4 regions of the Actinacidiphila sp. ITFR-21 genome follow, and region 1 is predicted to be linked to each of the others. Evidence: riboswitches for the same ligand, from Rfam matches in the RefSeq annotation. Region 1 holds a riboswitch; each other region holds the start of a gene.
What was found. Region 1 has a riboswitch for S-adenosylmethionine ahead of RLT57_RS33585 (putative leader peptide). Riboswitches for the same ligand answer to the same signal wherever they lie in the genome.
Positions count from the first base shown of each region.

Region 1 (7,613 bases):
CTCCAGGAACTTGATCGCGGTCTGCCCGCTGACCTGCTGGTGCCGGACCACATCCGCCCTCTCGTGCGCCTCCGCCTCGGTGTCGCCCAGGACGAAGGTGATGCCCGGCAGTACCAGCAGCTCCTCGGGGGAGCGCCCGTACTTCGCCAGCCGGCCCTTGACGTCGGCGTAGAACGCCTTTCCCGCCTCCAGGGTGCCGTGCCGGGTGAAGATGACGTCCGCAGCCGACGCCGCGAACTCCCGGCCCTGCTCGGAGTCGCCGGCCTGGAAGACCACCGGGCGGCCCTGCGGGCTGCGCGGCACGTTGAAGTGGCCGGAGACGTCGAAGTGGTCGGCGTGATGGTCGAAGCGCCCGGGACCCGGCGCGGCCAGGAACCGGCCGGACTCCTTGTCGGCGATGATCTCGTCACCGCGCCAGGAGTCGAACAGCTTCCACGTCGCCTCCAGGAACTGCCGGGCCCGCTCGTAGCGGTCGTCCTGGGCGAGGAAGCCGCCGCGGCGGAAGTTCTCGCCGGTGAAGGCGTCCCAGGAGGTGACGACGTTCCAGGCGGCGCGTCCGGCCGACAGGTGGTCCAGGGAGGCGAACTGGCGGGCCACCTCGTACGGTTCGTTGAAGGTGGAGTTGATCGTCCCGGCCAGTCCCAGCCGGTCGGTGACGGCGGCCAGCGCGGCGAGGACGGTGAAGGTGTCGGGGCGTCCCACCACGTCCAGGTCGTAGATCTCGCCGCCCTGCTCGCGCAGCCGCAGGCCCTCGGCCAGGAACAGGAAGTCGAACCTGGCCCGCTCGGCGGTACGGGCCAGGTGCGCGAAGGAGCTGAACTCGATCTGGCTGCCGGCCGCCGGGTCGCTCCACACCGTGGTGTTGTTGACGCCGGGGAAGTGGGCCGCGAGGTGGATCTGCTTGCGGGGTCTGCTCATGCGGGCGGGCCTCCTTGGGGCTTCGCGCGGGGCGCTCGGGCCGCGGCGTGGCAGTGGGCGGGGCAGGGCGGGGCGGTCGAAGTGGCCCGCGCGGGTGCCGGCCTCACCGTCGGCGCCGGGGGTCCGGTGCCGCGTCCGGCGGGCCGAGCGGGTCGGGGTCGGGGTTCCGGCCGCCCCCGACCGGCGGGGGCTAGGAGCGCCGAAGGCAGCGGGGAAGCGGCGCGGGCGGGGATGCGGTGGGCCGCAGGGCGGCCGTCGGCTGACCCGGACACAGCGCGCCGGCGACGCGCTGGAGGTCGATGTGACGCCGTGAGTACATGGCAACGGTGGTCATGAACCGCCCAGGGTTTTCCCGCACCACGTCACCTCCGCCTCGATCGGCTCGCACCCGCTCGAGCCCGCGCTTGCGGAGCCGTCTTCGGTCCCGCCCGGTCGTCACCTGGAGCACCCCGCCGCGGAGGAGGGTTGCCGTTCAGCGAGCCAGGGCTTGTCGCTGACACTCATGACCTGCCAGCACCGTAACTCCGCGACGCCGCCGGACACAATCCCCCACCGGCCGAACACCGGCCGCCCCACGACCGTTTCCCCGGTGCGGCGGCCGGTACGCGTGCCCCGGGGGGCCCGGACAGTGACGTTCGTCGCTCCCGCGGGGATTGTCCGAAAGTCGCCGGGCGGTTAACGTGACCCCTGGTTACGAGCGTCAGCGCGCAGCCCTGGCTGGCTGACCAGCAACCCTCCTCCGCGGCGGGGTGCTCCAGGTGACGACCCGACGGGACACGGACGTCCCGTAAGCGCGGTGCCCCCAAGGGCCCGACGGGACCGAGGGGAACGAGGGGACGGACATGGACATACGGCACTGCCGGCACGCGGCACGCCCGCGTGGTGCGTTCCCGGTCCTTGTGGTCCGCCGCCATGTCGACCTGCTGCGGGTCAGCAGCGCCCTGTGTCCGGGTACCGAGACGTCCCCGGGCCCGCTGACCGTCTGAGGACCCGCCCGCGACCGGCCCGGTTTGGTCCGGTCCGGTCCCGGCGCTCCGGCTCCGTACCGCTCCCGTTCCTTCCCGCCCGCCGTCGCCGCGCGGCCGGCCGGGGCCCGCTCCGGCGGCCCCTCGTGGTGCTGCGGGCAGTCGCGCGACCGGATCCCCGCCCGGCCGCCCCCCTTTTCTCTTCTCTTCCCCCGTCCCGGTGCCCGCCACGTCCCGCACCGGGACCGACCACCGTGCGAGAGGCAATCCCGTGACCACCGAAAGACGCTCCAGCCGCCGCGTACCGCGCCTGGCCGCGGCCACCGCCGCGGCAGCCGTGGGACTGACCCTGCTGGTCGCCTGCGGCAGCTCCTCCGACGACTCCGGCTCGGCCGCGCCCTCCGGTACCGGCGCCACGACCGCCGCCGCCCCGGCCACGTCGGCCGCCTCCACCGCCATCCCGGACCAGGACGTCGTCTCCGCCGTCGCCACCGACCCGACGCTGAACGCGGAGCTGCCCGCCAAGATCCGCGCCGCCGGCAAGCTGACCCTCGGCACCACCCAGACGCCCGGCGTCTCCGGCCTGCCGCACGGCGGCGAGAACTCCGACGGCGACCCCATCGGCCTCGACGTCGACCTGCGCAACGCCGTCGCCAAGGTGCTCGGCGTCACCTGGAACGTGGAGTACGGCACCTTCCCCACGGTGATCCCCGGCGTCCAGAACGCCAAGTACGACGTCGGCCAGGACAACTTCGGCGTCACCAAGGCCCGCGAGGAGGTGGTCGACTTCGCGACCTACCTCAACGACGGCCAGTCCTTCCTGGGCGCCAAGGACGTACCGATCGACTCCGCCACGCAGCTCACCGACCTGTGCGGGCTGACGATCGCCACCAGCCCGGGGTCGACCTTCCAGCAGATCCTCACCGACGGCGCCTCCAAGTGCGCCGGGGTCGGCAAGAAGCCGTACAAGGTCCAGTACTTCACCGACAGCGCGCCGATCTTCCTCGGCCTGGCCAACGGCAAGGTGGACATCTACTTCGGCCCGACGCTCAGCCTGAAGTACGACGCGACCCACGTGCCGAACACCAAGTACCTCGGCCAGATCAGCACCACGCCGGTCGGGTTCGTCACCGCCAAGGGCTCGCCGATCGCCAAGGCACTGTCCGACGCGGTCAACAAGCTGATCGCGTCCGGCGACTACGCGAAGATCTTCGCCAAGTGGGACGTGGCCGGTACCGGCGTCACCGCCTCGCAGGTCAACCCGCCCGCCACCTTCTGACCGCCGCGGCGGCGTGACGCCGCGGGGGCGGCCGGCCCCCGCGGCGTCACCCGGCCGGCGGCCCGCCGCTACCCGCCGGCCCCGCCCGCCTCGATCCGGCGGACCGCGGTGTCCAGGGCGGCGTCCCGGGACGGGTAGACCTCGCACACCGGGTGGCCGTCCGGGGTACGGGTGTGGTCGATCTCCCACAGGCTCAGCTCGCCGCCGTCCAGCAGCAGGAAGGCGTGCTCGTACAGTGCCCAGGAGACCAGTCGGCCCCCGATCACCGAACTGCGCCGGGTGACGATGCTGATGTCGTGCGCGATGGCCGCGTGCAGCTGCAGCAGCACGTCCTCGCCGGGCGCGTTGGCGTTGCTGGCCCGGCGCAGCAGCCGCCGGGCGTGCTCGGGCGACCGGTTCTCGGTGTACGCGCGGCGGTAGGCCTCCCGGCCCGGGACCGGTGGTTCGTCGGCCGGGTCCGGTTCGCCGGGGACCGCCGGCCCGGCCGTCCCACCGGGCAACGGCCAGGGGTCCGACGGCAGTTCGGCCGGGCCGCCGGCGCCGCCGAAGGCTGTGTCCACCGCCCACTCGGCGAGCGCCATGTCGTCGCGGTCGGCGAACACCGCGTGCCGCACCCGGCCGTCGGGGCCGGTGTTGTGCTCCAGCTCCCACAGCACCAGGACCTCGCCGTCGGGCAGCAGGAAACTATGGCGGTACGTCCTGCGGTCCAGCCCGCGCGGCGGCCCCTTGGCGTGCCGGCAGGACTGGAGACCGCAGTAGTGCATCAACGCGAACCGCGCCTCAGCGAGTTGCCGCGCGATCCGGGTGCCGTTCTCGGCGCGGGCCAGTAACCGGGCCAGCTGCTCCCCCGGCCGACCGCCTGACCGTACGACTTCCGCCGTCTGTGCGGGCTCTGGGTCCATCCGGCCCTCCAGGCTCCGACGTCACCGACCCTGCTGGCGACTCAGGCTAGTGGCACCGTTGCCTTCCGTCCTCCCGAACGCCGGGATTTCAGGCGCGCGGAACCGCGACGCGCGCCCCCGCGGCCGGGCCGGACCAGGTCAGCCGATACCCGGGTCCGCGCCGGGGTGCCCCTCGGCGTCCCAGCGGCGCATCGCGCGCCGCAGCGAACGCGGTTCGGCGAAGCCCAGCCGGCTCGCGAGCTGGGCCGGACCGCCGCCCTCACGGCGCAGTCCGGCGGACTGCTCGCGCCGTACCGCGTCCACCTCGGCCCGCCAGGTGGTGCCGACCTCGCCCAAGCGGCGCTGCAGGGTCCGCTGGCTGATCGCCAGCCGGCCGGCCGCCGTCGCCAACGAGGGTCGGCCGCCCGGAAGTTGCGCGGCTATCACGTCCCGCAGGCCGGGTACCGCGGCCTCCGCCGCGAGCAGCGTCCGGGCGGCCGGGCGGGACGGCGGGCGCAGCGCGGCGGCGTTGCGGCGGATGATCGCGGCGAGCGAGGCGTCCGCGGTGACCAGCGGCACCGCGAGATCGCGGCGGTGGAGCGTCAGCGAGTCCGTGGCCGCGCCGAACTCGATCCGGGCCGAGCCGAAGGCGTCGGCGTAGCGGTGCAGCCCGTGCGGCGGCTTGTGGGTGAAGGTGATCCGGCTCGGGGACAGCGCGCTCGCGGTGGCGTGCCGCAGCAGCGAGGTGAACACCGCGAAGGAGAACTCGGCGACCACACCGCGCAGCCGCCGGTCGCCGTCCCGCACGCCGTAGTCGGCGGTCAGCTCGTCGGCGGACTCCTCGACGGTCATCACGGAGTTGGTGCTCAGTACGTGGATGCCGCCGATCACGTCGGCCAGGCCTGCGCCGACGGTGGGCGCGGTGCTGAAGAGGTAGTCGAACAGGTCGAGCCGCCCCGGCCGGTAGCGGGTGGCGGCCAGCAACCCGACGTCCGGCCGTCCGGTACGGGCCAGCACCGCGTCCCACAACCGGTAGGTGGACGACGAGGGGACGCGGGCGGCCTCCGGTCCGCGCAGGACCGCCGGCACCCCGGCGGCCCGCGCCAGCGCCTCGGCCTCCCGGGTCCCGCGGGAGGCCGCGGTGGCGATGAACCGCGGCAGGGCGACGCTCTCGGTGAGCGCGGCGGCCGGCGCGAAGGCGTCCGCGGCGCCGGCCGGCCCGGGAACGGGGGCCGGCAGGGCGGGCGTCGGCAGGGCGGCGGTCGGGTCTGCTGGCGGCACTCCTGCTCCCTCCGGCGATCGGCGGACAACAGCCCTCCCACGGGCCCCGGTGGTTCCGCGGCGGGCGTCCTCGCAGCCTACCCGCGGTATGGCGCGTTGGGTCCGCCGGCCGGCACGTTGCGTCCTCCTCTTCCGCGGCCCGCCGGTCCATGATGGCCGGACCGGTGCCCCAAGCACTGGGGATCCGCGCAGGGGGGAACGGATCCGGCGGGGGGAGGTCTGGTGCGGGCCCGCCACGGCCCGCACCAACCTCGCGCCTCCCGCGGTGACGCCCGGCCGCCCGTGCCGCCCGCGGCCTGCGGTGCCCGCGTCCGCGCCGCCGTCGCCGCCGGTGCGAGCACAGCGGGTCCGGAGAGCCGGCAGGCCCGGCCGTCACGTCTCCGGAACCGGCCAGTGCTCGCGCCCGGTGTTGATGATGCGCATCCGCAGCCCCGCCGTGTGGGCGACCCGCTCGCGCCGCGCGTCGTCGCCCGGGGCCACGTCGAGGAAGGCCGTCGCCGTCATCACCGTGTGGTCGACGTAGAGCTCCGCCAGCACCCGCACGTCGTCCGCCGGCCACCCGGCGGAGAGCGGCTGCCCGGCCAGGCCGACCGCCACCTCGTCGGCGAAGCGCCGCAGCTCGCCGGCGATCGCCTCGCGGACCGGCCGGACGCCGCCGAAGCGCTCCCGGGCGATGAAGCGGACGTGCGGCCGGTGCCGGTCCACGTACTCCGCGGTGATCGCCACCGTACGGTCGATGCGCGCGGCCGAGTCCGCCGAGCCGTCGGCCATCACCGCCCGGATGGCGGTGTGCAGGCTGCCCAGCGCCTCGCCGACCAGTGCGACGCCGAGGCCGGCCATGTCCGGGAAGTGCCGGTAGAAGGCGGCGGGGGAGACTCCGACCTCCCGGGTGAGCTCGCGCAGGCCCAGGCTGCTGAGGTTCTGGTGCTCCAGCAGCCGCAGTCCGGCGTCCAGCAGAGCCTGGCGGGTGTGCTGCTTCTGGGTCCGGCGGACCCCGGCGGACGTGTGACCCATGTCATTCAGTAAACAGCTGTTCTCCCGGTTTCTCCAGTTCCGGCCGGGGCTAGACTCAAGGAGTCAGTGAACAACTGTAAGCTGAAAATCCCGACTCCTCGGAGGTGCAGCGGACATGAGCCTCGTCGTCCTTCTGCTGGGCATGGGCATCCTGATGGGCGCCGCCGCCCACACCTCGCTCACCGCCTTCACCGTGGCGGCCGTCGCCATCGTGCTCTGGCTGGCCGGCTTCGCGGTCCGCGAACGCCTCGGCCGCCACCGCGGTTGACGCCTGACATCGGCCGGCGCCTGACATCGGCCATCCAGCCCCGGGCACCCGCCCGGCCACGGCGCCGCGGCACCCCGGGGCCCCGCCAACCCCACGACAGCTTCCGGAGGGAACACCGTGCACACCGCAGCCACCCCGGTCGCGACCGGTACCCCGGCCGCGCGCGACCGCAACCGCGACGCCGACGGCATGGCCGTGGCGTCCTTCCTGCTGGGCCTGCCGGGCCTGCTGGTCCTCAACCTGGTGCTCGGCCCGGCCGCCGTCGTGCTGGCCCTGGCCGCGCTGGCCCGGGGCACCGGCCGTCGCGGGCGCGCCCTGCTCGGCCTCGCCCTCGGTATCGCCGACCTGGCGGTCCTGGTCGGGCTGACCGTGGCCGACCACGGCGTCATCTGGTCCTTCACCTGAGTCGGCGGCCCGCCGCCCCGGCCCGCCGCGCGCCGCGTCGAGCGGCGCCCTCAAACGTGCCGGGACGTGGGAGGGGCCGGGCCGCCGCCGGCCCGACAGGACGTCAGCTCAGGTCGATGCCAGGGTAGAGCGGGAAGCCCGTCAACAGGTCCGCCGCACGGTCCGCGACCTGCTCGGCCACCGCCGTGTCCAGCGCGTGGTGCGCCTTGGACAGACCGCCCTTGGGCGCGGGCGCCGCACTCGTCCCGGCCAGTACCGTGTCGATCAGTCCGGCGATCTCGTCCATCTCGGGCGCGCCCAGGCCCCGGGTGGTGAGCGCCGGGGTGCCGATCCTGATGCCCGAGGTGTACCAGGCGCCGTTCGGGTCCTGCGGCACCGAGTTGCGGTTGGTGACGATGCCCGACTCCAGCAGCGCCGCCTCCGCCTGACGGCCCGTCAGGCCGTAGCCGGAGACGTCGATCAGCACCAGGTGGTTGTCGGTGCCGCCGGTGACCAGCTTCGCGCCCCGCTTGAGCAGGCCCTCGGCCAGCGCCCGCGCGTTGTCCACCACGGCCTGCGCGTAGTCGCCGAACTCCGGCCGGGACGCCTCGGCCAGCGCGACC
Region 1 is NZ_CP134605.1:6,394,209-6,401,821, forward strand. It holds gene RLT57_RS28310 (NtaA/DmoA family FMN-dependent monooxygenase) at 1-918, opposite strand, end outside; gene RLT57_RS33580 (putative leader peptide) at 1,109-1,252, opposite strand; SAM riboswitch class IV at 1,314-1,426, opposite strand; SAM riboswitch class IV at 1,608-1,718, shown strand; gene RLT57_RS33585 (putative leader peptide) at 1,761-1,904, shown strand; gene RLT57_RS28315 (ABC transporter substrate-binding protein) at 2,155-3,162, shown strand; gene RLT57_RS28320 (DUF6227 family protein) at 3,231-4,064, opposite strand; gene RLT57_RS28325 (AraC family transcriptional regulator) at 4,203-5,324, opposite strand; gene RLT57_RS28330 (TetR family transcriptional regulator) at 5,697-6,338, opposite strand; gene RLT57_RS28335 (hypothetical protein) at 6,454-6,606, shown strand; gene RLT57_RS28340 (DUF4190 domain-containing protein) at 6,796-7,011, shown strand; gene RLT57_RS28345 (glycine hydroxymethyltransferase) at 7,115-7,613, opposite strand, start outside.

Region 2 (7,613 bases), 5.0 Mb from region 1:
GCACTCGGCGACGCCCTCGGCGTCCTGCACGCCTACAACATGATCTCCTTCACCCCCGACGGCCAGCACCTCACCGTCCACCGCCTCCTCCAGACCGTCCTGCGCACCCGCACCGAAGACCGGGCCGAGGGCCGGGGCGGGCCCGGTTCCGACGGGACCGGACCCGCGGGCCGCCAGGAAGCCGAACACCTCCTCCACACCACCCTCCCCGACGGCCAGGACACCCCGCCGGCCCCACCCCGGGAACAGCTCCTCCCCCACATCACCGCCCTGCTCGAATCCACCCCGCCCGACGGCACTCCCTCGCCGCAGGCCGCCGCCTGCTGCTTCGGCCCGCCCCCCGGCCCCGAGCGCCAACCGCGGCGCCACGGGCGGACCCCCGGCGACAGGTTGCCGCACGGGCCGCGGCGCGGCCGCCCCGCGCCGATAGGGTGACCGCATGAGCACTGAGAACCCCGCCGGAGGCGCCCGCTCGTGGCCCGACGTGCTGACCGCACTGCTGGCCGGCCGCGACCTGAGCGAAGACGACACCGCCTGGGCGATGGACCGCATCATGCGCGGTGAGGCCACCGACGTGCAGATCGCCGGGTTCGCCGTCGCGCTGCGCGCCAAAGGCGAGACCGTGGAGGAGATCTCCGGCCTGGTGCGCACGATGTACGAGCACGCCAGGACCATCGAGGTGCCCGGCCCGAGCGTGGACATCGTCGGTACCGGCGGAGACCGGGCCAGGACGGTCAACATCTCCACCATGTCCGCGATAGTGGTGGCCGGGACCGGCGCGAAGGTCGTCAAGCACGGCAGCCGGGCGGCCTCCTCGGCGAGCGGTGCCTCCGACGTCCTCGGCAAGCTCGGCGTCAATCTCGAACTGACCCCGGAGCGCGTGGTGGAGGTCGCCGCCGAGGCCGGCATCACTTTCTGCTTCGCGGTGCGCTTTCACCCGGCGCTGCGCCATGTGGCCACCGCCCGCGCCGAGTTGGGGGTGGCCACCACCTTCAACTTCCTCGGCCCGCTGACCAACCCGGCCCGGGTACGGGCCCAGGCCACCGGGGTCGCCGACGCGCGGATGGCGCCGATCCTCGCCGGGGTGCTCGCCGAGCGCGGCTCCTCCGCGCTGGTGTTCCGCGGCGACGACGGCCTGGACGAGCTGACCACCACCGCCACCTCCCAGGTCTGGGTGGTCCGCGACGGCAAGGTCGGGCAGACCTCCTTCGACCCGCGCGACGTGGGCATCGAACTGGTGCCGGTGGAGGCGCTGCGCGGCGCCGACGCGGCGTACAACGCCGAGGTGGCGCGGCGGCTGCTGGCCGGCGAGACCGGTCCGGTACGGGACGCGGTGCTGCTCAACTCGGCCGCCGCCCTGGTGGCGCTGCACCCGGGCGACGGACCGCTGGAGCAGCAGATCGCGGCCGGTATCGAGCAGGCGGCGCGGTCCGTGGACTCCGGGGCCGCCGCCGCCGTGCTGGACCGCTGGGTCGCGGCCAGCAACGCGTAGCTTTTCGTCTCATCAAAGGGGACGCCGTCCGCGTCGTGGACGGCGTCTTGCGCGTCCGCCGGCTTCTGGCACAATGTCCTCCAGGTCACGAGTGACAGCGTCAAGGCCCCGGCTCGCTGTCCGGCAACCCTCCGTCCGTGGTGGGGTGCCCCGGGTGAGGACCAGGCTGTGAGCAAGCAAGGCTCGCAGCAAGCCGGACTTGGGGAGCTCTGTCATGACGGTATACAGCCCTGCGACCGCTACCGACTGTGAGACCACGTCACCGCTGCCGGTCCTCGGACGCGACGTCCGGGTGCCGCTGGTGACGGGCGGCGAGGTCACGTACGCGGCCCTGGACTACGCGGCCAGCGCGCCGGCCCTCCAGCGGGTGTGGGACGACGTGGCCGCGTACGCGCCCTACTACGGCAGCGTGCACCGCGGCGCCGGGTACCTCTCGCAGCTGTCCACCGACCTGTTCGAGCAGAGCCGCGCGACGGTCGCGCGGTTCCTCGGCTGTCGCCCGGACGACGAGGTGGTCTTCACCCGGTCCACCACCGACTCGCTCAACCTGCTCGCGGCCGTACTGCCGGCCGGAACCCAGGTCTACGTCTTCGACACCGAGCACCACGCCTCCCTGCTGCCCTGGCAGCGCGGCGAGGACGCGCACGTCACCTGGCTGTCCGCCCCCCGCACCCCCGAACAGGCCGTCGCCGCCCTCGACGTGGCACTGCACGGCGCCCCCAAGGGCCCCAAGCTGGTCTGCGTCACCGGCGCGTCCAACGTGACCGGGGAGCTGTGGCCGGTACGGAAGCTGGCCGCCGCCGCGCACCGGCACGGCGCCCGGATCGTCCTGGACGCGGCGCAGCTGGTCCCGCACCAGGCGGTGGACATCACCGCGCTCGACGTGGACTGGGTGGCCTTCTCCGGGCACAAGCTGTACGCGCCCTTCGGCTCCGGCGTGCTCGCCGGCCGGCCCGACTGGCTGCGCGACGCCGAGCCGTACCTGGCCGGCGGCGGCGCCACCCGCAAGGTCGCCCGCCGGGTCGACGGACAGCTCGACGTCGAGTGGCACACCGCGGTGGCCGCCCGCCACGAAGCGGGATCGCCCAACGTGATCGGCGCCTACGCCATCGCGTCGGCGTGCCGCGCCCTCACCGAGGCCGGCTACGACCGGCTGGTCACCCGCGAGCGGCAGCTGCTGGCCCGGCTGCGCGAGGGGCTGGCCACGGTGCCCGAGGTGCGGGTGCTGTCCCTCTTCGGTGAGGACTCCGCCCGGGTCGGCGTGCTCTCCTTCGTCGTCCAGGGCTGGAACAGCTCGCACTTCGCCGCGGCCCTGTCCGCGGAGCACGGCATCGGGGTCCGCGACGGCCTCTTCTGCGCCCACCCGCTGGTCCGTACGCTCCTGGACAGCGAGCCCGACGAGCCCGGCGAATGCGGCGCGCCCGACGCCGCCCCCGGCGAACGCTCCCTCAACGCCATCCGCGTCAGCTTCGGCGCCGGCACCCCCGACGAACACATCGACCGCTTCCTCGACGCGGTCACCACCCTCGTCAAGGACGGCGCCCGCTGGTCCTACCGCACCGAGAACGGCCGTTGCGTCCCGGCGTAGCCCTGCGCCCCGCGTCCCCGCCCGTCACCAAGACCGGCCCCGCCATACGCCGCCCCGGCCCCCGCTTCGGGAGCCGGGGCGTTCCGGCGGGGTGCGGCGACGGGCGGCCACCCGCGCGGCCCGGCCGGCGGGCGACGGGTGACGGCCGTGGAAAACGGCAGCCGTAAACGGCCCCGGGCCGTCCCCCGCGCCCCCGGGAAGGGGTGCGGGGGACGGCCCGGGGCCGTTCGGCGACCGTACGGCGCGCGGCTAGTGGTGACCGTGTCCGCTGGTGATCTCCTCGTACTCCTCGGCCGTCGGCTTCGGGATCTGGCTGTGCTCGCCGTAGAAGTTGCGGGAGAGCCGGGCCTGGACCTTGGCGATCGGGCCGACCTTGCGTTCGACGCCGTTCTCGTCGACCTCGGGGCCGGGGTCGATCGGCCTGGGCTGGACGTGGGCGGTGAGGACGTGCAGCTGCTGCTGCGACAGCGGCTCGTGCACCTCGATGAACTCACCGTGCGGCAGCCGCTTGATGATGCCGGTCTCCCGGCCGTGCAGCACCTTGTCGCGGTCGCGGCGCTGGAGTCCGAGGCAGATCCGCTTGGTGACCCAGTACGCCAGCACCGGCAGGACGAAGAAGCCGATCCGGACGAACCAGGTGATCACGTTGATCGACAGGTGGAAGTGCGTGGCGAACAGGTCGTTGCCGCCGCCGATCAGCAGCGTGAAGTACAGCGTCAGCCAGGCCACGCCGAAGCCGGTGCGCACCGGGCGGTTGCGCGGCCGGTCCAGCAGGTGGTGCTCCCGCTTGTCGCCGGTCACCCAGGACTCGATGAACGGATAGACGGCGATGGCCACCATGACCAGCGGGAAGATCATCAGCGGGATGAAGACGCCGAGCACCAGGGTGTGGCCCCAGCCCCTGATCTCCCAGCCGGGCATCACCCGGATCAGGCCCTCGGAGAAGCCCATATACCAGTCGGGCTGGGCGCCGGTGGACACCTGGTCCGGCCGGTAGGGGCCCATGGTCCAGATCGGGTTGATGGTGGCGACCGCGGCGACGGCCGCGATGACGCCGAAGACCAGGAAGAAGAAGCCGCCCGCCTTGGCCATGTAGATCGGCATCAGCGGGGCGCCGACGACGTTCTTCTCGGTCTTGCCCGCGCCCGGGAACTGGGTGTGCTTGTGGAAGAAGACCAGGATCAGGTGGGCGACCAGCAGGCCGGCCATGAGTCCCGGCAGCAGCAGGATGTGCACGGAGTAGAACCGCGACACGAAGTCGTGGCCGGGGAACTCGCCGCCGAACAGGAACATCGACAGATACGTGCCGACGATCGGCGTGGACAGCACCGCGCCTTCCATGAACCGCACGCCGGTGCCGGACAGCAGGTCGTCGGGGAGCGAGTAGCCGGTGAAGCCGGTGAACATGCCCAGGAACAGCAGCGTCCAGCCGAACAGCCAGTTGACCTCGCGCGGCCGGCGGAACGCGCCGGTGAAGAACACCCGCATCATGTGCACGATCATCGCGGCGATGAAGATCAGCGCGGCCCAGTGGTGGATCTGCCGGATCAGCAGACCGCCGCGGACCTCGAAGCTGATGTGCATGGTGGAGGCGTACGCCTCGGACATCCGCACGCCCTGGAGCGGCGCGTACGGGCCGTGGTAGACGACCTCGTTCATGCTGGGGTGGAAGAACAGCGTCAGATAGACACCCGTGAGGATGAGGATCGTGAAGCTGTAGAGGCAGACCTCGCCCAGCATGAAGGACCAGTGGTCTGGGAAGACCTTGCGCAGGTTGGACTTGGCCAGCTTGTACAGGCCGAGCCGTCCGTCGGTCCACTCCGCGACGCGCTCGCCGGGGTTGGTCGGCCGGCGCCGGGCCGGGGATTCGGTCGTGGTGCCTGTGGTACTCATCAGCGCTCCCAGAAAGCCGGGCCGACGGGCGCCTCGAAGTCACCGAGCGCGATGAGGTTGCCCTCACCGTTGACGCTGATCCGAAGCTGCGGCAGCGGGTGTCCCGCGGGGCCGAAGAGCACCCGGGCACCGTCGGACAGGTCGAACGTCGACTGGTGGCACGGGCACAGCACGTGGTGCGTCTGCTGCTCGTACAGGCTGATCGGGCAGCCGACGTGGGTGCAGATCTTGGAGAAGGCCACGATGCCCTCGTGGCCCCAGTCGCGCTCGCGCCTGTCCTTGATGTCCTCCGGCTTGAGCCGGACGATCATCAGGGCCGCCTTGGCGATCTGCTGCTGGAAGTCGTCCGCGGACTCCTCCAGGCCCTGGGGCTGCGCGAAGGTCAGCGAGCCGACCACCACGTCCTCGGGCCGCAGCGGCTGGTCGGTGTTGGAGTTGATCAGCACCTTGCCCTTGGCCCACAGCGTGTGCTGGAGCTTGTCCTCCGGCAGCGGGCCCAGGTCGCGGAGGATGACCACGGCGGTCAGCGGGAACAGCGTCAGCGCGCCGAACATCGTGGTGCGGATCAGCTTGCGGCGGCCGAAGCCGCTCTCCTTGGCGCCGGTGATCCACTGCTGCCGGACGTTCTCCCGCAGCTCGTCGTCGGCGTCCACCCGGTGCCGCTCGTCGGCGACCTCCTCGTCCGACATCAGGGTGCGGGCCCAGTGGACGGCGCCTGCCCCGATGCTGAACAGGGCCACCGCGAGCGTCAGGCCGAGCGAGAAGTTCAGCGCGCTGACGTGCCCGAAGGGCCAGACGTAGACGATCTTGTCGACCGGGAAGACCACGAAGCAGGCGATGAACCCGGTGGTGCCGAGCATCGACAGGGTGAACAGGCCGGCCACCACCCGCTCGGAGTGCCGGGCCGCCTTGTCGTCGATGTCCTGGCGGCGGTGCTCGTGGGGCGGCAGCCCGGGGTTGGCGAACGGGTCGGGTTTGACCACTGCGCCGCCCGCGTGGGCGCCGTGTTCGCTCGGCAGGTTCTCTGACACGGTGTTGTGGCGTCCAGTCTCGCTCATGACTTCTTGGCCTTGGTCGTCCGGGCGGCGACCCAGGTGGCGATGCCGATCAGCGTGCCGAGGCCGAAGACCCACCCGAAGAGGCCCTCGGAGACCGGGCCGATGCTGCCCAGCGTGAACCCGCCGGGGTTGGGGCTGTCCGCGCTGTCGACCGCCTTGAGGTAGGCGATGATGTCGGCCTTGGTGTCCTGCGGCATCGTGCTGTCGGGGAACGACGGCATGTTCTGCGGGCCGGTCTGCATCGCCTCGTAGATGTGCTTGGGGTCGACTCCCTTGAGGCTCGGCGCGAACTTGCCGCTCGTCAGCGCTCCGCCCTTGCCCACGAAGTTGTGGCACTGGGAGCAGTTGGTGCGGAACAGTTCGCCGCCCTTGGCGCTGTCGGCGCCCGAGGGGCTGTACTGGTCCTTGGTGGGAACGGCCGGGCCGGGGCCGAACGAGGCGACGTACGCGGCCAGCTGGTCGATCTGCGCCTGGGTGTAGATGACCGGGTGCTTCTCGATCTGGGCGCCGGGCTGCTGGGCCGGCATGCGGCCGGTGCCGACCTGGAAGTCCACCGCCGCCGCGCCGACGCCGACCAGGCTCGGGCCGTCGGAACCGCCCTGCCCCGAGGTGCCGTGGCAGCTGGCGCAGCCGACGGAGTACAGCTTCTTGCCCTGCTCGATGGCCAGGGACTGAGCCGAGTCGTCGGCGTGCGCCTGGGGCGCCGGAGCGAGCGCGGCGTAGAGCCCCCCGGTGGCCGCGAGCGCGAAGGATAGGACGACAAGCGCTGCCAGCGGATGGCGCCGTCGTGCGGAGAGCTTTTTCACGGATTACCCCGAGTGTCAGGATCTCTTGTCGATGCTTGGCTGCTTGGCTGTCTCTTCCTGGGCCACCCGGTCGGACCGGGACCCGGGACCGGCTACTTGATCAGGTAGATCGTGGCGAAGAGGCCGATCCAGACCACATCGACGAAGTGCCAGTAGTAGGACACGACGATGGCAGCGGTGGCCTGCTGATGGGTGAACCGCTTGGCCGCGTACGTCCGGCCCAGTACCAGCAGGAACGCGATCAGACCGCCCGTCACGTGCAGCCCGTGGAAGCCCGTGGTCAGGTAGAACACCGAGCCGTAGGGGTCCGAGCTGAGCGAGATCCCGTCCTTCTTGACCAGGTTGGTGTACTCGAAGATCTGTCCGCCGATGAACACCGCGCCCATGACGAAGGTCACGATGAACCAGGAGCGGAGCTTCTTCACGTCGCCGCGCTCGGCGGCGAAGACGCCCATCTGGCAGGTGAAGGAGGAAAGCACCAGGATCGTGGTGTTCGTCGCGGAGAACGGCACGTTCAGCGCGTGCGCGTGTTCCTTCCAGAACACCTCGCCCGTGACCGACCGGAGCGTGAAGTACATCGCGAAGAGGGCCGCGAAGAACATCAGCTCGGAACTCAGCCAGATGATGGTCCCGACGCTGGTGAGGTTCGGCCGGTTGACCGACGGGTGCGCGTGCCCGGCTTCTACTGCTGTTGCTGTCGCCACGTCCGACATTATGTCGGTCCCTTGTCCGGCCCTGACCCCGGGGGGTCCCCTTCGGTGTGTCAAGGCTGCGGC
Region 2 is NZ_CP134605.1:1,408,921-1,416,533, forward strand. It holds gene RLT57_RS06255 (hypothetical protein) at 1-43, shown strand, start outside; gene RLT57_RS06260 (hypothetical protein) at 40-435, shown strand; gene trpD (anthranilate phosphoribosyltransferase) at 440-1,492, shown strand; SAM riboswitch class IV at 1,576-1,693, shown strand; gene RLT57_RS06270 (aminotransferase class V-fold PLP-dependent enzyme) at 1,707-3,080, shown strand; gene qcrB (cytochrome bc1 complex cytochrome b subunit) at 3,330-4,973, opposite strand; gene qcrA (cytochrome bc1 complex Rieske iron-sulfur subunit) at 4,973-6,031, opposite strand; gene qcrC (cytochrome bc1 complex diheme cytochrome c subunit) at 6,028-6,837, opposite strand; gene ctaE (aa3-type cytochrome oxidase subunit III) at 6,930-7,550, opposite strand.
Region 2: it holds a riboswitch for S-adenosylmethionine, as region 1 does, so the genes downstream of both, RLT57_RS06270 (aminotransferase class V-fold PLP-dependent enzyme) here and RLT57_RS33585 (putative leader peptide) in region 1, are expected to answer to the same signal.

Region 3 (7,613 bases), 3.8 Mb from region 1:
CGCGCGGCCCGAACGAGCCGTGGTCGCCCTCGACTTCGACGGCACCCTGGCGCCCATCGTGCCCGATCCCGAGCGGGCCAGGGCCCATCCCGGCGCGGTCCCCGCGCTCGTCCGCCTCGCCCCGCACCTGGCCGCGGTCGCCGTCGTCACCGGCCGCCCGGCGGGCGTCGCGGTCCGCTACGGCGGCTTCGCGGGCGTACCCGGCCTGGAGCACCTCGTCGTCCTCGGCCACTACGGCGCGGAGCGCTGGGACGCCCACACCGGCGCCGTCCGCGCCCCGGGCGCCCACCCCGGCGTCACCGCGGTCCGCGCCGAACTCCCCGGCTTCCTCGACCGCAACGGCGCCTGGCGCGGCACCTGGATCGAGGACAAGGGCGGCCGGGCGGTCGCCGTCCACACCCGCCGCGCCGAGGACCCCGACGCCGCCTTCGAGGCCCTGCGCAAACCGCTGGCCGAACTCGCCGACGCCCACGGCCTCATGGTCGAGCCCGGCCGCTACGTCCTCGAACTGCGCCCGCCGGGCGTCGACAAGGGCGTCGCGCTGGCCGCCTACCTCCGCGAGACCGACGCCGAGTCCGTCCTCTACGCCGGCGACGACCTCGGCGACCTCGCCGCCTTCTCCGCCGTCGCCGCCCTCCGCGCCCAGGGCCACCCCGGCCTCCTCGTCGCCAGCGCGGCCACGCCCGCCGAAACCCCCCAGCCGCTCCTCGACCAGTCCGACCTCGTCGTCCCCGGCCCCGAGGGCGTCGTCTCCCTCCTCACCGCCCTGGCCGACGCCCTCTCCTGAGCCGAGCGCCCGGCGGTCAGCCGCCCAGGGCCCGCAGCTGGTCCAGGAACCAGCGGGAGGGCGGGAGGGCGGTGGAGGCGTCCGCGAGGCGTTTGGTGCGGGCGGTGCGGTCGGCGGCGGGGAGGGTGAGGGCGGTGTGCAGGGCGGCGGCGGTGGCGCGGATGTCGTACGGGTTGACGGTGATCGCGTCCGTGCCGAGCTCCTCGTGGGCGCCGGCCTCGCGGGACAGGACCAGGGCGACGCCGTTGTCGGAGACGACCGGGACCTCCTTGGCGACCAGGTTCATGCCGTCCCGGATGGGGTTGACCAGGGCCACGTCGGCGAGCCGGTAGGCGGCCAGCGAACGGGGGAAGTCGTCGTCGACCTTCAGCAGGACCGGGGTCCAGGAGTCCGTGCCGTACTCCGCGTTGATCTCCCCGGCCAGCCGGGACACCTCGGCGGTGTACGCGCGGTAGAGCGGCAGGTCCTGCCGCGAGGGGTACGCGAAGGCCACGTGCACGACCTGCTCGCGCCACCGTGGGTGCTCGTTTAGCAGCTGCCGGTACGCCAGCAGGCCGCGGACGATGTTCTTGGAGAGCTCGGTACGGTCCACCCGCACGATCAGCCTGCGGTCCGGGCCGGCCTCGGCCCGCAGCGCCTCGATCCGGGCGTCGACGTCCGGCCGGTGTGCCCGCTCCCGCAGGAAGTCGCCGTCTGCCCCGAGCCCGTGCACGCCCAACCGGGTGGTACGCCCCCGCCAGGTCACCTCCAGCCCGTCGGCGGACAGCGTCGCGCCCAGCACGGCCACGCAGCAGGCGGCGAACGCGTCGGCCCAGCGCCGGGTCAGGAAGGCCGCCCGGTCCGCGCCGAGGATGCCGGCGAGCAGCTCCTCGGCCACGTCGTCCGGCAGCAGCCGGAAGTAGTCCGGCGGCGCCCACGGCGTGTGCGTGAAGTGGCCGATCCGCAGGTCGGGGCGCCGCTCGCGGAGCAGCGCGGGAACCAGCGACAGGTGGTAGTCCTGCACCAGGACCGCGGCGCCCTCGGCCGCCTCCTGCGCGAGCGCGTCCGCGAAGGCCGCGTTGTACGCCTGGAAGGAGGCCCACTGGCCGCGGAAGTCCTCGTCGAAGACCGGCTCCAGCGGGGTCTGGTACAGCAGGTGGTGGACGAACCACAGCACCGAGTTCGCGATCCCGTTGTACGCGGCCTCGAACACCGGCGGGTCGACCGCGATCATCCGCGAGCCGTCCTCGCCGACACCCCGCCGTACGGCCTCCCGGTCCGCCTCCGACAGCGCCGCGCACACCCACACCGCGCCCGCCTCCGGCCCGATGGCGCTCAGCCCCGACACCAGCCCGCCGCCGCCGCGCCTGCTGCTCAGCGTCCCGTCCTCACCGAGCCGGTACGAGACCGGCCCCCGGTTGGAGGCGACCAGAATCGGGGCGGCGTGACGCGTCTCGACCATGCGGCGAGCCTAGCCAGCGGCGTGCGGTCTCAAACGTCCCCCCGCCGCCCCGCCCCTCCCCGGCCGCCCCGCCCAGCCCCTTGCGGCCCATCCCGCGACCACCGGGCAGCGGCGGGTTTGCCGCGCAGTTCCCGGCGCCCCTGGGGGCAGCCCCTTGCGGCTGGCTCTTGCCCGTCGGCCGGTGGCCGTGGGTTCGGCCGCAAGGGGCTGCCCAGAGCGACCGGCCGCAATCTCCTCCCGGGGGGGTGGACGCGGTTCCTTAGGGGCGCGGGGAACCCCGCGACCGGCCCACCACCGGCCGGTGGCCGAGAGGCAGCCGCAAGGGGCCGGGCGGAGCGGCCAAGAAGGGGCGCGGGGAACTGCGCGGACAACCCGCCACCGGCCCGCGGCCGCGGGATGGGCCGAAAGGGGTCGGGCGGGCCGCTCGGGCGCGGCTCGTCGCGGCGCGGCGCGAAGGGGGCGCCCCCCGGGGCGAAGGGGGCCGCCGGGCGGGCGCCCCCCCGGGGTCAGGCGGCCCGCCGGGCCCGGTATTCGCGGACCTCCACCATCGGCGGCCTCTCCTCCGTGTCCACCGCGTGCGTCCGCGCCACGAACCCCTCCTCCACCCGGTCGAACTGCGTCAGCCTCGGCCGCACCAGGTGGCCCCGGGCAAGCCGCAGCTGCGCCGTGCGGTAGATGGCCGCCGCCATCCGGCCCAGCGCCTGGCCGTCCTGGTGCCGGTGGTGGCGTACGCCCACGTCCACCTGGGCCAGCGCGTCCAGCCCGACCAGCCCGAGCGCGTCGACCAGCATGCCCAGCTCCACCCCGTAGCCGACGGGGAACGGCAGCCGTTCCAGCAGCGAGCGCCGCGCCGCGTACTCGCCGCCGAGCGGCTGGACGAAGCCGGCCAGCCGCGGCCAGTGCAGGTTCAGCAGCGGGCGGGCGACCAGCTCGGTGACCCGGCCGCCGCCGGCCGGCACGGCCGCGTCACCGGTCTCCAGCGGGCGGTCGTACATCGCCTTGACCAGCCGCACGGCGGGCTCGGTGAGCAGCGGCCCGACCACGCCGGAGACGAACCGGGAGTCGAACTCCCGCAGGTCTGCGTCCACGAAGCAGACGATCTCCCCCTCGGTGACCAGCAGTGACCGCCACAGCACCTCGCCCTTGCCGGGCACCGTCGGCAGCCGGGGCAGCACCGAGTCCCGCAGTACCACCCGCGCGCCGGCCGCCGAGGCGACCTGGACCGTACGGTCGTGGGAGCCGGAGTCGACCACCACCAGGTCGTCGACCAGCGGCACCTGCGGCGTCATGAGGTCGCGGCGGATCGTCTCGACGATGTCGCCGACGGTGGCCTCCTCGTTCAGCGCGGGCAGCACCACGCTGATCGTGCCGCGCTCGCCCGCCGCCCGTTTCGCCGCCAGCAGCAGGTCCAGTGGCCGGTCGTCGGCCGACCACGACCGGCGTGCCAGCCAGTGCTCCACCTCGTCGATCACGTGCGCTCTCCTTGCTGGTGGTCTGCTGGTGGTCTGCTGGCGGGCGGGCTGCCAAGGATCCGCCCAAGGATCCGCCCAAGGATCAGTCAAGGTCCGCCGGGAACCCGCCGGGAACCGGCGGCGGCCCGGCAGCCGCCGCCCCCCGGCCGCGTCTCCGGGCCGCGACCCCCGCCGCTACCCCGGCCACGGTGCCGGTGACAGCGCCGGTCACGGCCCCGCCGCGGGCCTCCGCGGCGCGGCCGTGGCGCGGCCGGTGTGATCCATTCGACCCGTCTCGCGGTACGGACGGAGCGGTCCGAACGGACACTTCTCCGTTACAGTCTTGAGCAACACGTACGTGCCCCGCACCTCGGGGTCGTGCCGTGCGGCACCGCTCCCGAGCGGGGGCGGCACCGCTGGACAAACGCCCGGACCACCGTGTCCGGTGCCATACCGCTCATCCAGAGGGGCAGAGGGAACGGCCCGTTGAAGCCCCGGCAACCCTCCCGCCGACCGCGAGGTCACACGGTGGGGAAGGTGCCAATTCCGTCTCGTGGCGACGTACGCCACGGGGAAGATGAGGAGAAAGGGCCTCGCCATCATGGCTGCGCAGACCGTCGCCAGTACCCACGACACTCCCTTCGGCGCCGCGTTCGGACCGGCTGCCGCGCTGTCCTGCCGCGAGTGCGGCACCCGCTTCCCGCTCAGCCCGATCTTCGCCTGTCAGGAGTGTTTCGGGCCGCTCGAAGTGGCATACGATCTTCCGCTCGGCGACCCCGAGGACCTGCGCCGCCGGATCGAGGCCGGCCCGACCAGCATCTGGCGGTACGCGCCGCTGCTGCCGGTGCCCGCCGACATCGCCGACGACGCCGCCCGGCCGAACATCAACCCGGGCTGGACCAAGCTGGTCAAGACCGACAACCTCGCCCGCGAGCTGGGCATCACCGGCGGCCTGTACGTCAAGGACGACTCCGGCAACCCGACGCACTCCTTCAAGGACCGGGTCGTCGCCATCGCCCTGGAGGCGGCCCGCACCTTCGGCCTGACCACCCTGTCCTGCTCGTCCACCGGCAACCTTGCCGGTGCGGTCGGCGCCGCCGCGGCCCGCTCGGGCCTGCGCAGCTGCGTCTTCATCCCGCACGACCTGGAGGCCGGCAAGGTCGTCATGGCCGCGGTCTACGGCGGTGAACTGGTCGGTATCGAGGGCTCGTACGACGATGTGAACCGCTTCTGCTCGGAGCTGATCGGCGACCCGATCGGCGAGGGCTGGGGCTTCGTCAACGTCAACCTGCGCCCGTACTACGGCGAGGGCTCCAAGACCCTGGCCTACGAGATCGCCGAGCAGCTCGGCTGGCGGCTGCCGGACAACCTGGTCATCCCGATCGCCTCCGGCTCCCAGCTCACCAAGATCGACAAGGGCCTGCAGGAGCTGATCAAGCTCGGCCTGGTCCCGGACAAGCCGTACCGGATCTACGGTGCCCAGGCCGCGGGCTGCTCGCCGGTGTCGGCGGCGTACAAGGCCGGGCACGACGTGGTGCGGCCGGTGAAGCCGGACACCATCGCCAAGTCGCTGGCGATCGGCAACCCCGCCGACGGGCCGTACGTCCTGGACATCACCCGGCGTACCGGCGGCGCGGTCGAGGACGTGGACGACGAGGAGATCGTGGCCGCGATCAAACTGCTCGCGCGGACCGAGGGGATCTTCGGGGAGACCGCCGGCGGGGTGACCGTGGGTGTCCTCAAGAAGCTGATCGAGACCGGGCAGCTCGACCCGGCCGCCGAGACCGTCGTACTCAACACCGGCGACGGACTGAAGACTCTGGACGCGGTGGCGCCGACCACCGGACCCACCGCGACCATCCGCCCGACTGTTGCCGCTTTCCGAGAGGCTGGCCTCGCATGACTGCTTCTGTTCGCATCCCGACGATTCTCCGTACCTACACCGGCGGCCAGGCCGAAGTGCCGGCCGAGGGGACGACGCTGGCCGAGGTCATCGAGTCGCTGGAGAAGAACCACACGGGTATTTCGGCGCGGGTTCTGGACGACGCCGGAAAGCTCCGTCGCTTTGTGAACGTTTATGTGAACGACGACGACGTGCGTTTTTCCGAGGGACTGGAGACGGCGGTTCCGGACGGCGCCAGCGTCTCGATCATTCCGGCGGTCGCCGGCGGCTGAGCCGGAACGCGGCCGGAACCGGACCCGGTTCCTGCGTTACCTTCCGGTTACTTGCGTTCTCTTGCGTCCCCCGGGCCCCGCTCACTCCACGTGGTGGGCGGGGCCCGGCGCTGCCGGGACCGGTGCGGAGCGGTAGTTGAAAGGTTGTACAGTTGCCGGTGGCAAGTGGGCCGCCGGCATGTGGCGTGCCGCGACGATTTATCGCCAAATTAACCCGCGAAATGCCCTCGTTAGACTGGTATGTCCGGTCCGAGATGCCCCGCATTATCATTTTTTTCTGGGTTATTTCCGATGAGTCAGACCCAGAATTCTCGTCCAATTGACCTGTTGCACTGGGCATCCGGGCAGATACATTCAGCCGCGGTCGACGCGTTCCGGCGCACGCCTCCCAGGGCTCCCACCTGTCCACGGTAAGGGTCGCTCCGGCGGGTGAGGTCTGACCCGGGCCCGCGGAGTGCGGGGCCGCGATAGGGCCAGTAATAGGGGAGTTAGGAATGGCTCAGGGCACCGTCAAGTGGTTCAACGCGGAGAAGGGCTACGGCTTCATCGCGGTCGACGGTGGTGCGGATGTCTTCGTCCACTACAGCGCGATCCAGATGGACGGCTACCGCACCCTCGAAGAAGGCCAGCGAGTCGAGTTCGAGATCTCGCAGGGTCAGAAGGGGCCGCAGGCGGACATGGTCCGGCTGGCAGGCTGACATCCCGGCGCGTTCGACCGTCGACGCGACGTACTCACCGGCTTCTCACGCGTGAAGGGTCCGCACCTGGTTGGGGTGCGGGCCCTTCACGCGTCCGCGTTCCCGGAGGGTCGCCGGGGAGCCTCCGGGATCCGCCAAGGGGCTCCCGGAGCCTCTCCGGGACGTCCCTGAGGTGTCCGCCGGGACCCGCCGGGTTCGGCCGGCCGGGGCGCCGCCGGGCCCCGTCCGCGGGCGCTCCCGGAGGCATCGCGGGACCGCGAAGCTTGCACTCGCAGGGGGAGAGTGCTAATCATTGGCATTGGCACTCTCCTGGTGAGAGTGACAACTTGGACCGGGTCGGTGAGGCCCGTCCGGCCGTCGGGAAGGAACCGGCGACCGGCTGGCCGTCCGTCGCGGGCGCCACGCGGTCCGATCCACCGCCCCCCGCCTCGGTGGGGGAACCCCCAGTCCGCGGAGGACACTTCACCATGGCTAAGATCATCGCGTTCGACGAGGAGGCGCGGCGCGGACTCGAGCGCGGGATGAACCAGCTCGCCGACGCCGTCAAGGTCACCCTCGGCCCCAAGGGCCGGAACGTCGTCCTCGAGAAGAAGTGGGGCGCCCCCACGATCACCAACGATGGTGTTTCCATCGCCAAGGAGATCGAGCTCGAGGACCCTTACGAGAAGATCGGCGCCGAGCTGGTCAAGGAAGTCGCGAAGAAGACCGACGACGTCGCCGGTGACGGCACGACGACCGCGACCGTACTGGCCCAGGCCCTGGTCAAGGAGGGTCTGCGCAACGTAGCCGCCGGCGCCAACCCGATGGCTCTCAAGCGCGGCATCGAGAAGGCCGTCGAGGCCGTCTCCGCCGCCCTGCTGGAGCAGGCCAAGGACGTGGAGACCAAGGAGCAGATCGCCTCCACCGCCTCCATCTCCGCCGCTGACACCCAGATCGGCGAGCTGATCGCCGAGGCCATGGACAAGGTCGGCAAGGAAGGCGTCATCACGGTCGAGGAGTCGCAGACCTTCGGCCTGGAGCTCGAGCTCACCGAGGGCATGCGCTTCGACAAGGGCTTCATC
Region 3 is NZ_CP134605.1:2,548,907-2,556,519, reverse strand. It holds gene otsB (trehalose-phosphatase) at 1-787, shown strand, start outside; gene RLT57_RS11235 (alpha,alpha-trehalose-phosphate synthase (UDP-forming)) at 804-2,228, opposite strand; gene RLT57_RS11230 (glucosyl-3-phosphoglycerate synthase) at 2,735-3,700, opposite strand; SAM riboswitch class I at 4,134-4,263, shown strand; gene thrC (threonine synthase) at 4,281-5,582, shown strand; gene RLT57_RS11220 (ubiquitin-like small modifier protein 1) at 5,579-5,854, shown strand; gene RLT57_RS11215 (cold-shock protein) at 6,349-6,552, shown strand; gene groL (chaperonin GroEL) at 7,020-7,613, shown strand, end outside.
Region 3: it holds a riboswitch for S-adenosylmethionine, as region 1 does, so the genes downstream of both, thrC (threonine synthase) here and RLT57_RS33585 (putative leader peptide) in region 1, are expected to answer to the same signal.

Region 4 (7,613 bases), 1.4 Mb from region 1:
CGCGGCCGGCAGGCTCACCCGCAGCAGCAGGAACCAGCTCTTGGCGCCCAGGGTCTGCGTCACGTCGTAGTACGAGCGGGGAATGCTCACGATGCCGGCCCGGGTCAGCACCGTGATCGGGAACCACACACTGACCGCGATCAGGAACACCGCGCCGCTGTAGGCGCTCGGGAACAGCACGAAGATGACCGGTACCCAGGCCAGCGTCGGCACCGGCCCGAGGAACATCAGGATCGGGTGCACCCAGTAGTTGGCCTGCTGCCACCAGCCGATCACCACCCCGGTGGTCAGACCGGCGAGCAGGCCGAGGACGAAGCCGAGCGTGAGCAGCTGGAGCGAGTTGCCGAGGCTGTCGGCGAGGATCCCCCTGTCGTTCCACAGGTGGTCGAGGATCTCCTGGGGGGCGTCGAAGTACGGGGTGGACAGCGCGTTGGTCTTGGCGGTGGAGATCTCCCAGAAGATCGCCCAGACGGCCGAGCCGAACAGCCACGCCGAACCGTGTGCGACACGGGCGGCCGCGCGGGCGCCCAGCCGCCCGCGGATGCCGCTGAGCGCCCACAGCACCACCGCGAGCCCGGCGACGGCCGCCCCGACGATCGCGGTGAAGTCCGTGGTGGCGCGGACGGCGGCGCTGTCGCGCAGCGGCAGTCCCGGACTGTCGTGCACGACCTCGGTGATCGTACTGAAGGCGGCCCAGGCGAGGACGCCGGCGCCGGTGAGGACCGGGTTGACGCGGACCGGGTGGGTGACCTTCTCCAGGGCCGCGTGGATACGCGCCGCGCCCTGGACGGTCGTCCCGGTGGGGGCCGCCGTCCCGGCCGCCGCCGGGGTGGCGGCCGGGACGGCGTTGAGCGTGGTGGGGTCCATGGTCTTCCTCAGAAGTCGAGACCGAGGTTGACGAAGACCTTGTCGGCCAGCGCCCGGGCGTCGGTACCGGCGGGGAGGAAGCCGGTGTGGATGAACTTGTCGATGCCCGGCTCGAGGACCCGCTGCAGGTTCTTGGGCGAGGGGTCGAAGGTGAGGGTCTGCAGCACCGGCAGGATGTTGGCCGCCGTGTCCGGGACGTAGTGCCTGCCGGACTCGATCTCGGCGGTCTCCTGCAGGTTCGCCCCCACGTAGCGCGAGCCGCGCGCCCAGGCGTTGACCAGCCTGGCGGCGGTGACCGGGTCCTGGCTGACGAAGGTCTCGTTCAGGGCGACCGCGCAGCACGGGTAGGAGGCGTTGCGGCTCAGGTCGCGGTTGTCGGAGAGTTCCTTTGCCCAGCCGTCCTTGACCCCCTGGATGATCGGCAGGAAGCCGCCGGCGGTCGCGATGGCGTCGACCTTTTTGTCCTGGAGCGCCTTCGGTAGGAGGTCCTGTTCGATGACGACCCACTCGACCTGCTTGGCCGCCGGACTGGAGTTGATGCCGGCGTCGAGCAGGTCGAGGGAGAAGAAGTTGGGCGCCGAGCCCTGCAGGCTGCTCACGCCGATCTTCCGGCCCTTGAGCGCGGCCACGGTGGGCACCGAGCCGTCGTTGCGGGCGTAGAGGTCGAGGCAGCCGTGGTGCAGCCCGCCGGACAGCTTGACCGGGGTGCCGTTGTAGATCGGGCCGAGGAAGTTGAAGAAGATGCCGTTGGTCGCTATGTACTTGCCCGAGCCGACGGCGGCGGTGGCGTCCTCGTCGGTGCCGGTCTTCTTCAGGACGACGTTCAGCCCGGCGTCCCGGAAGAAGCCCTTCTCGTAGGCGACGATCAGCGGCGCGTCGCAGACGCCGCTGGGGGCGGTGACGGTCAGCTGCCGGTCGGCCCACGACCTCGTCACGGTGAGGCCGTCGGCGGTGCCGCTGTCCTTCGTGTCGCTCCTGATGAAGGCCCAGCTGCCCAGGCCGGCTGCAGCGGCGGCGCCCACGCCGACGGCGCCGAAGGTGAGCAGGCGGCGCCGGGAGACGCTTTTGGCGGCGTCGAGGTCGACGTTCGCCTCGACGAGGCCGGGCTGCGGTGGTTCGGGGTTCGCGTCGCCGGGTTGTGGCGTCTGCGGAATGTCGTCACTCATGGTTCGGGAATCCTGTCCGGTATTCGGGCATGGCGGATTTGCGGACCGGCTCCAATGGCAGCCGCATGCGTACGGAGATCTGTTCGCGCGACCGGTTTCCGGGTCGGCGGGAGAAAGCACACGCGTTCACGCGGACGTCATCGACCGCGGGGCACCGGATTTTCCGGGAAGGCGACTGGGCGTGTCAGGCGCGGCAGGCGGCCGAATCCGTCGGTGCTCACCGCGCCGCGTACGGGATACGGTTCCGCGGGGGATCGCCGGGGAGGTACGCCGGGCCGGCCGGCGTGATCCCGCGCCGACCGGCTACCGTGCGTGCCGCGCGGGCCGTGCCGTGCCCGCCGGGCCGCGGCCGGAGCCGCCGTCAGGTCCGGCCCGGTGGCGGCATGTTGCCCGCCCGGGGCGGCCGCGCCGTGTCAGCGGCCGGCGGGCAGCCCGGGACAGAGAGCGGCGGCGACGCGCTGAAGGTCGATGTGACGACGGGAGGAGCTCCGGAACGCCCGTACGGCGCTGCGACCTTCGGGCCGCGACGTCTGCCGCTCACCCATCGTCAGCACCTCCACTTGGCGGCGGGCGCACCGCCCGCCGGTCTCGCGCTTGCCGGGCCCCTGCGGCACGGCCGGGTGTTCACCTGGAGCACCCCGCCGCGGAGGAGGGTTGCCGGTCAGCAGGCCAGGGCCGAACGCTGACACTCATCACCTGTCGGCAGGAAGATAGCCCCGTGCGGGGCGGCGGGGCAAGAGTTCGGGGGGAATTCGGCGCACACCGATTCGCGGTGGCCGTATGCCGCCCGGCCACCGCGTTCCGCCCCGGTATTACCGCAACACCGGTGCAACAATTCGGCTTCGCGGGCCGGAACACCGGATCGCTTCTCGGCGGCATTCCGGCCGCCGTCGACGTGTTTCCACCGGTGCGCCGGCCCCGAGGCGCGGCTGTCAGGGGATCAGGAGGTCATCTCCGCCCTGCCGAGCAGCCGCAGGTCCTCACGGCGGGCGGCCGACGGCGGTCGCAGGGCCGCCGCGTAGTGGTGGAAGACCTCGGAGTCCAGGGGGATCCACTCGACGGCCGCGGAGTCGACGAACTCGTGGCAGTTGCGGCTGACGTCGGGGGAGGGCACGTCGCGGAAGAGCTCGGTCAGGGTCCGCGGGCCCGCGGCGGGGTCGGGCAGCACCGCGGCGAGCCGCTGGAGCAGCGGCGAGTCCTGTTCGGCGACGCGCCGCCGGAACTCCGCGTAGTCGACGCTCCGCAGGCCGAACCGGGCGGCGACGTGGCCGAGCAGGTCGTCCAGGCGGGTCGACTCGCGCTGCACGACGTGGAAGGTCTGCCCCACGCGGCTGTCGCGGACGGCGGTCGCGATGAGGCGGCTGACGTTGTCGACCGGGGTGAAGTCGCCGAGCGCGCCGGTGCCGAAGGTGACGCCGAGTTCGACGGACGCGTCCAGCAGGAACTCGGCCAGGCTGCCGCCGTGGCTGAAGACCCCGGTGCGCGTGTTCGGCATCACCTCGCCCATCCGGTAGAGGCTCACCGGCAGGCCGTACCGGCGGCGCGCGTCCCGCAGCATGGCCTCGGCGACCCACTTGCTCTGGCCGTAGCCGTCGTCCGGCACGTCCTCGACGGAGGGGAAGGAGTCCTCGTCGGGCACGGCCCCGGTCCGGGGGAAGATGCCGAGCGTCGACAGGTGGTGGACGGGCCGCGCGGGACCCGTCCCGGCGGTGGCCAGGCGGATCACCTCACGGGTGCCGAGCACGTTGACCGCGCGCAGCCGCTGGTAGGGGTAGACGAGGTTGACCTCGGCGCCCGAGTGGACGACGGCGTCGGTGCCGTCGGCGAGCTCCTGGAAGGCGGCCGGCGACAGCCCGAACCGCTCGGCCGCGAGGTCGCCCCGCACGACCCGGACCCGGGGGGTGCCGCTGCGCACGGCCAGTCCGTAGTGGCGGGCGCGGGCGTCGAGCCGGGCGCGGGCCGCCTCGTCGTCGGGGGCGTTGACCAGGCAGGTGACGGTGGCCCGGGTGGACCGTAACAGCTCGTCGAGCAGGTGGACGCCGATGAAGCCGGTGCCGCCGGTGAGCAGCAGGCGCCGGGGACCGGAAGGGCGCACGGGCGCCGGGTCCGCCGGGTCCGCCGCGCCGTCACCCGCCCGCTGTGCGAGCGCCGCGTCGGCGAGCATGTCGCGGTACAGGGCGGCGCGGTCGCGGACCGGGCCGTCCTGGGCGATCAGCCGGGCCTGCGCCTGGACGGTGTGGGCCTCGGCGATGTCGCGTACGGAGACGCGCAGGCCGAACAGGTCGCGCAGGCGCAGGGCCAGCCGCTGGGCGCTGAGCGAGGTGCCGCCCGCGTCGAAGAAGCTGTCCTGGGAGCCGATGTCGCCGCCGAGGAGTTCGGCCCACAGCGCGCGCACGGTCTGCTCCAGGTCGCCCGCCGCGGCCTGCCCGTCGCCGGCCGGGACCGGGGAGGCCGCCGGGTCGGGCGTTTCGAGCAGCCGGGTCAGGGCGCCGCGGTCCGCCTTGCCGTTGGGGGACAACGGCATCGCGGCGATCCGTACGAACCGGTCGGGGACGAGTTCGGCCGGAAGCAGTGCGCGGGCGCGGGACCTGGCGTCCGCCGGGTCGAACCCGTCGCCGGCGACGACGGCCGCGATGAGCATCATGCGGTCGGCCTCGCCCTGCACGACGATGCGGACGTCCTGGACGTCGGGCAGCGCCCGCAGCGCCCGCTCCACCTCCGCGGGCTCGATGCGCACGCCGCGCACCTTGACCTGGTCGTCGCGCCGGCCCACGAAGTACAGGCAGCCGTCGGCGCGGAACTGCGCCAGGTCGCCGGTGCGGTACAGGCGCTCGCCGGGGATGTCGGGGAAGGGGTTGGTGATGAACGCGGCCGCGGTCCGCTCGGGGTCGTTCAGATAGCCCAGCCCCAGACAGTCGCCGCCGATCAGGACCTCGCCCGTCTCGCCGGTGCCCAGCCGGCGCAGGGAGTCGTCCACGACCACCGCGGACGTGTTGTCGATGGGCCGGCCGATCGGTATCTCCTCGCCGCTGAGGGCGGTGAGGGTGTGGAACACGCTGCCTATCGACGCCTCGGTGGGACCGTAGGTGTTGGTGACGGCCCGGCCGGGCAGCAGCTCGTGGAACCTGCGCACCGCGTCCACGTTGATCGCCTCCCCGCCCAGCAGCACGTTGCGCAGCGAGCCGACCGACGCGGCGAGCCGCTGGTCGGAGGCGAGCAGGTCGACGAAGACGGTGAAGATCGACGGTACGAAGTCGGTGATCGTCACACCGTGCCGGCTGATCTGGTCGATGGTCCGCTCCAGGTCGAGCAGGCCGTCGCGGCGGGGCATGACGACGCTGCCGCCCATGGTCAGCGGCCACAGCAGCTGCCACAGCGACGAGTCGAAGACCGACCGGCTGTTCTGCAGCGAGACATGCCCGGCCCCGAAGCTGCGGGTCATGAAGAGGAACCGGTTGAGCAGGCCCTTGTGCACGTTGAGCGTGCACTTGGGCAGACCGGTGGTGCCGGAGGTGAAGAAGCCGTAGACCAGGTCGGCCCGCCCCGGCCGGCCGGCCGTCGGGGCCTCGGCGGTCTCGGCCAGCGCGTGGTGGTCGGTCACCAGGAGGCGGGCGGTGGCCGCCGCCGGCGCGGGGGTGCGCGCCGACCCGACGGCGATCCGGGTGTCCAGGTCGCGCAGGAGCGCGCCGATCCGCTCCTGCGGCCAGGTCGGGTCGAACGGGATGAAGGGGACCCCGGCCTTCATCGCCGCGACCATCGCCAGCGGAAGCTCCATCCCGTCGTTGACCAGCAGGGGTAACAGGGTCTCCCGCCGGGCTCCGAAGTCCACCAGCATCCCGGCCAGGGTGTTGGCCTTGCGGTCCAGCTCCCGGTAGGTCAGCGCCTCGCCGTCGTACGCCAGCGCGACGGCGTCCGGATGCGCGCCGGCCTGCTGTTCGATGAGGTCCAGGACGGTCACCGCATCGCTGGGATACGGCGTGCGCCGGCCGTTGGGATCGGGCGGCGGCACGGTTGAGGACGTGCGGGAAGACATGGTGGCCCCGTTTCTGAGACGGCGTCTCGGCTTCCTTGCACCGGTGGGTGGATGGGCCGGCCTCAGCCGGCGGCCGGCACCGCGAGCGCACCGGCCCGGAGCTGCTCGTAGAAGGGGAGGTGGTGCCGGTAGTAGCCGGCGAGCTTCGCGTTGTTGTCGACCGTCACCTCGTACTGCCTGCTGCTCTGCCGGAACCCGGAGCTGTCGGCGACGTCCTTGTGCCAGTGGCTGGTACGGCTCCACTCCGAGCGCTCGCCCGGCGACCACGACAGCGCCCCCTCGTCGAAGGCGATGCCGACCGTGTCGCAGTACGCCCGGACGGTCTCGACCGGGCGTTCGATCAGTACGTCGGCGTCGATCACGGCCGGGGCACGGCCGGTCTCGGTCCTGACCCGCTCGAAGATCTGGTACAGGTGCTCGAAGCCGACCTCGGCGAGCGTCACGCCGGGGTTCATCGCGTAGTGCGACTCGATGGCACGCCGCGGCTCACGGATGATGAAGGTGTGCGTCACCCGTTCCACGAACGGCAGTTCGTCGAAGAGCCGCACATGCGGGTACTCGGTGGTGTCCTTGAAGAACACCGGCGTGCCGGCCGAACTCTCCACGAACGTCCAGAAGACCTGCTCCGGCGTGGTCAGGGGCGTTCCGTCGACCACGTACGGCTGCCGCGCGGCCAGGTCGGAGAACGGCTCGTGGTGCATACGGAAGTCGCCGCGCTGCGCCATCATCCGGAAGAAGGCGGTCGACATCGACCGGGGCGGGCTCCACAGGGCCAGCACCGGCGGCAGGGTAGAAGCGTTCACTGGGACCATTCCGTCGGGCTCCGGTCCCAGCGGTGGGCGCGGAGCTGGTCGATCATCGGGCCGGAGAGCCGACTGCCGTCGCTCACCGCGATATTGGTACGGACGTGTGCCGGGCTGCGCATGCCCGGGATCACCGTGTGCACGTCCTCGTTCTGCAGGATGAAGCGCAGCGCCAGCTCCGGCAGCGTCATGTCCGCCGGCAGGATCTTCTTCAGCGCCTCCGCGCGGTCCACACTGGCCGTCAGGTTCTCCGGCACGAAGTAGGAGGCGCGCCAGTCCCCTTCGGGCCACGTGGTGTCCTTGGTCAGCGTCCCGGTGAGGGTGCCCTCGTCGAAGGGCACCCGGGCGATCACCGCGATGTCCAGCTCGCGGCAGACCGGGAAGAGCTCGTCCTCGGGCGCCTGGTCGAAGATGTTGTAGATGACCTGGACGCTGTCGACCAGACCGGTCCTGAGGGCGGCCACCGCGTTCCACGGCTCCCACCGGTTGATGCTGATGCCGATGCCGTCGACCATGCCGGAGGACCTCAGGGCGTCGACCGTCGCCAGCCAGCGGTCGTCCCGCAGCCAGGCGTCCTCCCAGACGTGGAACTGCATCAGGTCGATCCGCGCCGTGTCGAGGTTCTTCAGGCTCTTCTCGGTGTACTCCATGACATGGTCGAGCGGGAAGACGTCGTCGATGTCGGAGTCCCGCGCGGACGGCCAGTTCCGGTCCTTCGGCGGGATCTTGCTGAAGATCTTGAGG
Region 4 is NZ_CP134605.1:4,958,614-4,966,226, forward strand. It holds gene RLT57_RS22320 (ABC transporter permease) at 1-867, opposite strand, end outside; gene RLT57_RS22325 (ABC transporter substrate-binding protein) at 876-2,033, opposite strand; gene RLT57_RS33435 (putative leader peptide) at 2,447-2,578, opposite strand; SAM riboswitch class IV at 2,619-2,730, opposite strand; gene RLT57_RS22330 (non-ribosomal peptide synthetase) at 2,974-6,066, opposite strand; gene RLT57_RS22335 (sulfotransferase family protein) at 6,129-6,869, opposite strand; gene RLT57_RS22340 (aldo/keto reductase) at 6,866-7,613, opposite strand, start outside.
Region 4: it holds a riboswitch for S-adenosylmethionine, as region 1 does, so the genes downstream of both, RLT57_RS33435 (putative leader peptide) here and RLT57_RS33585 (putative leader peptide) in region 1, are expected to answer to the same signal.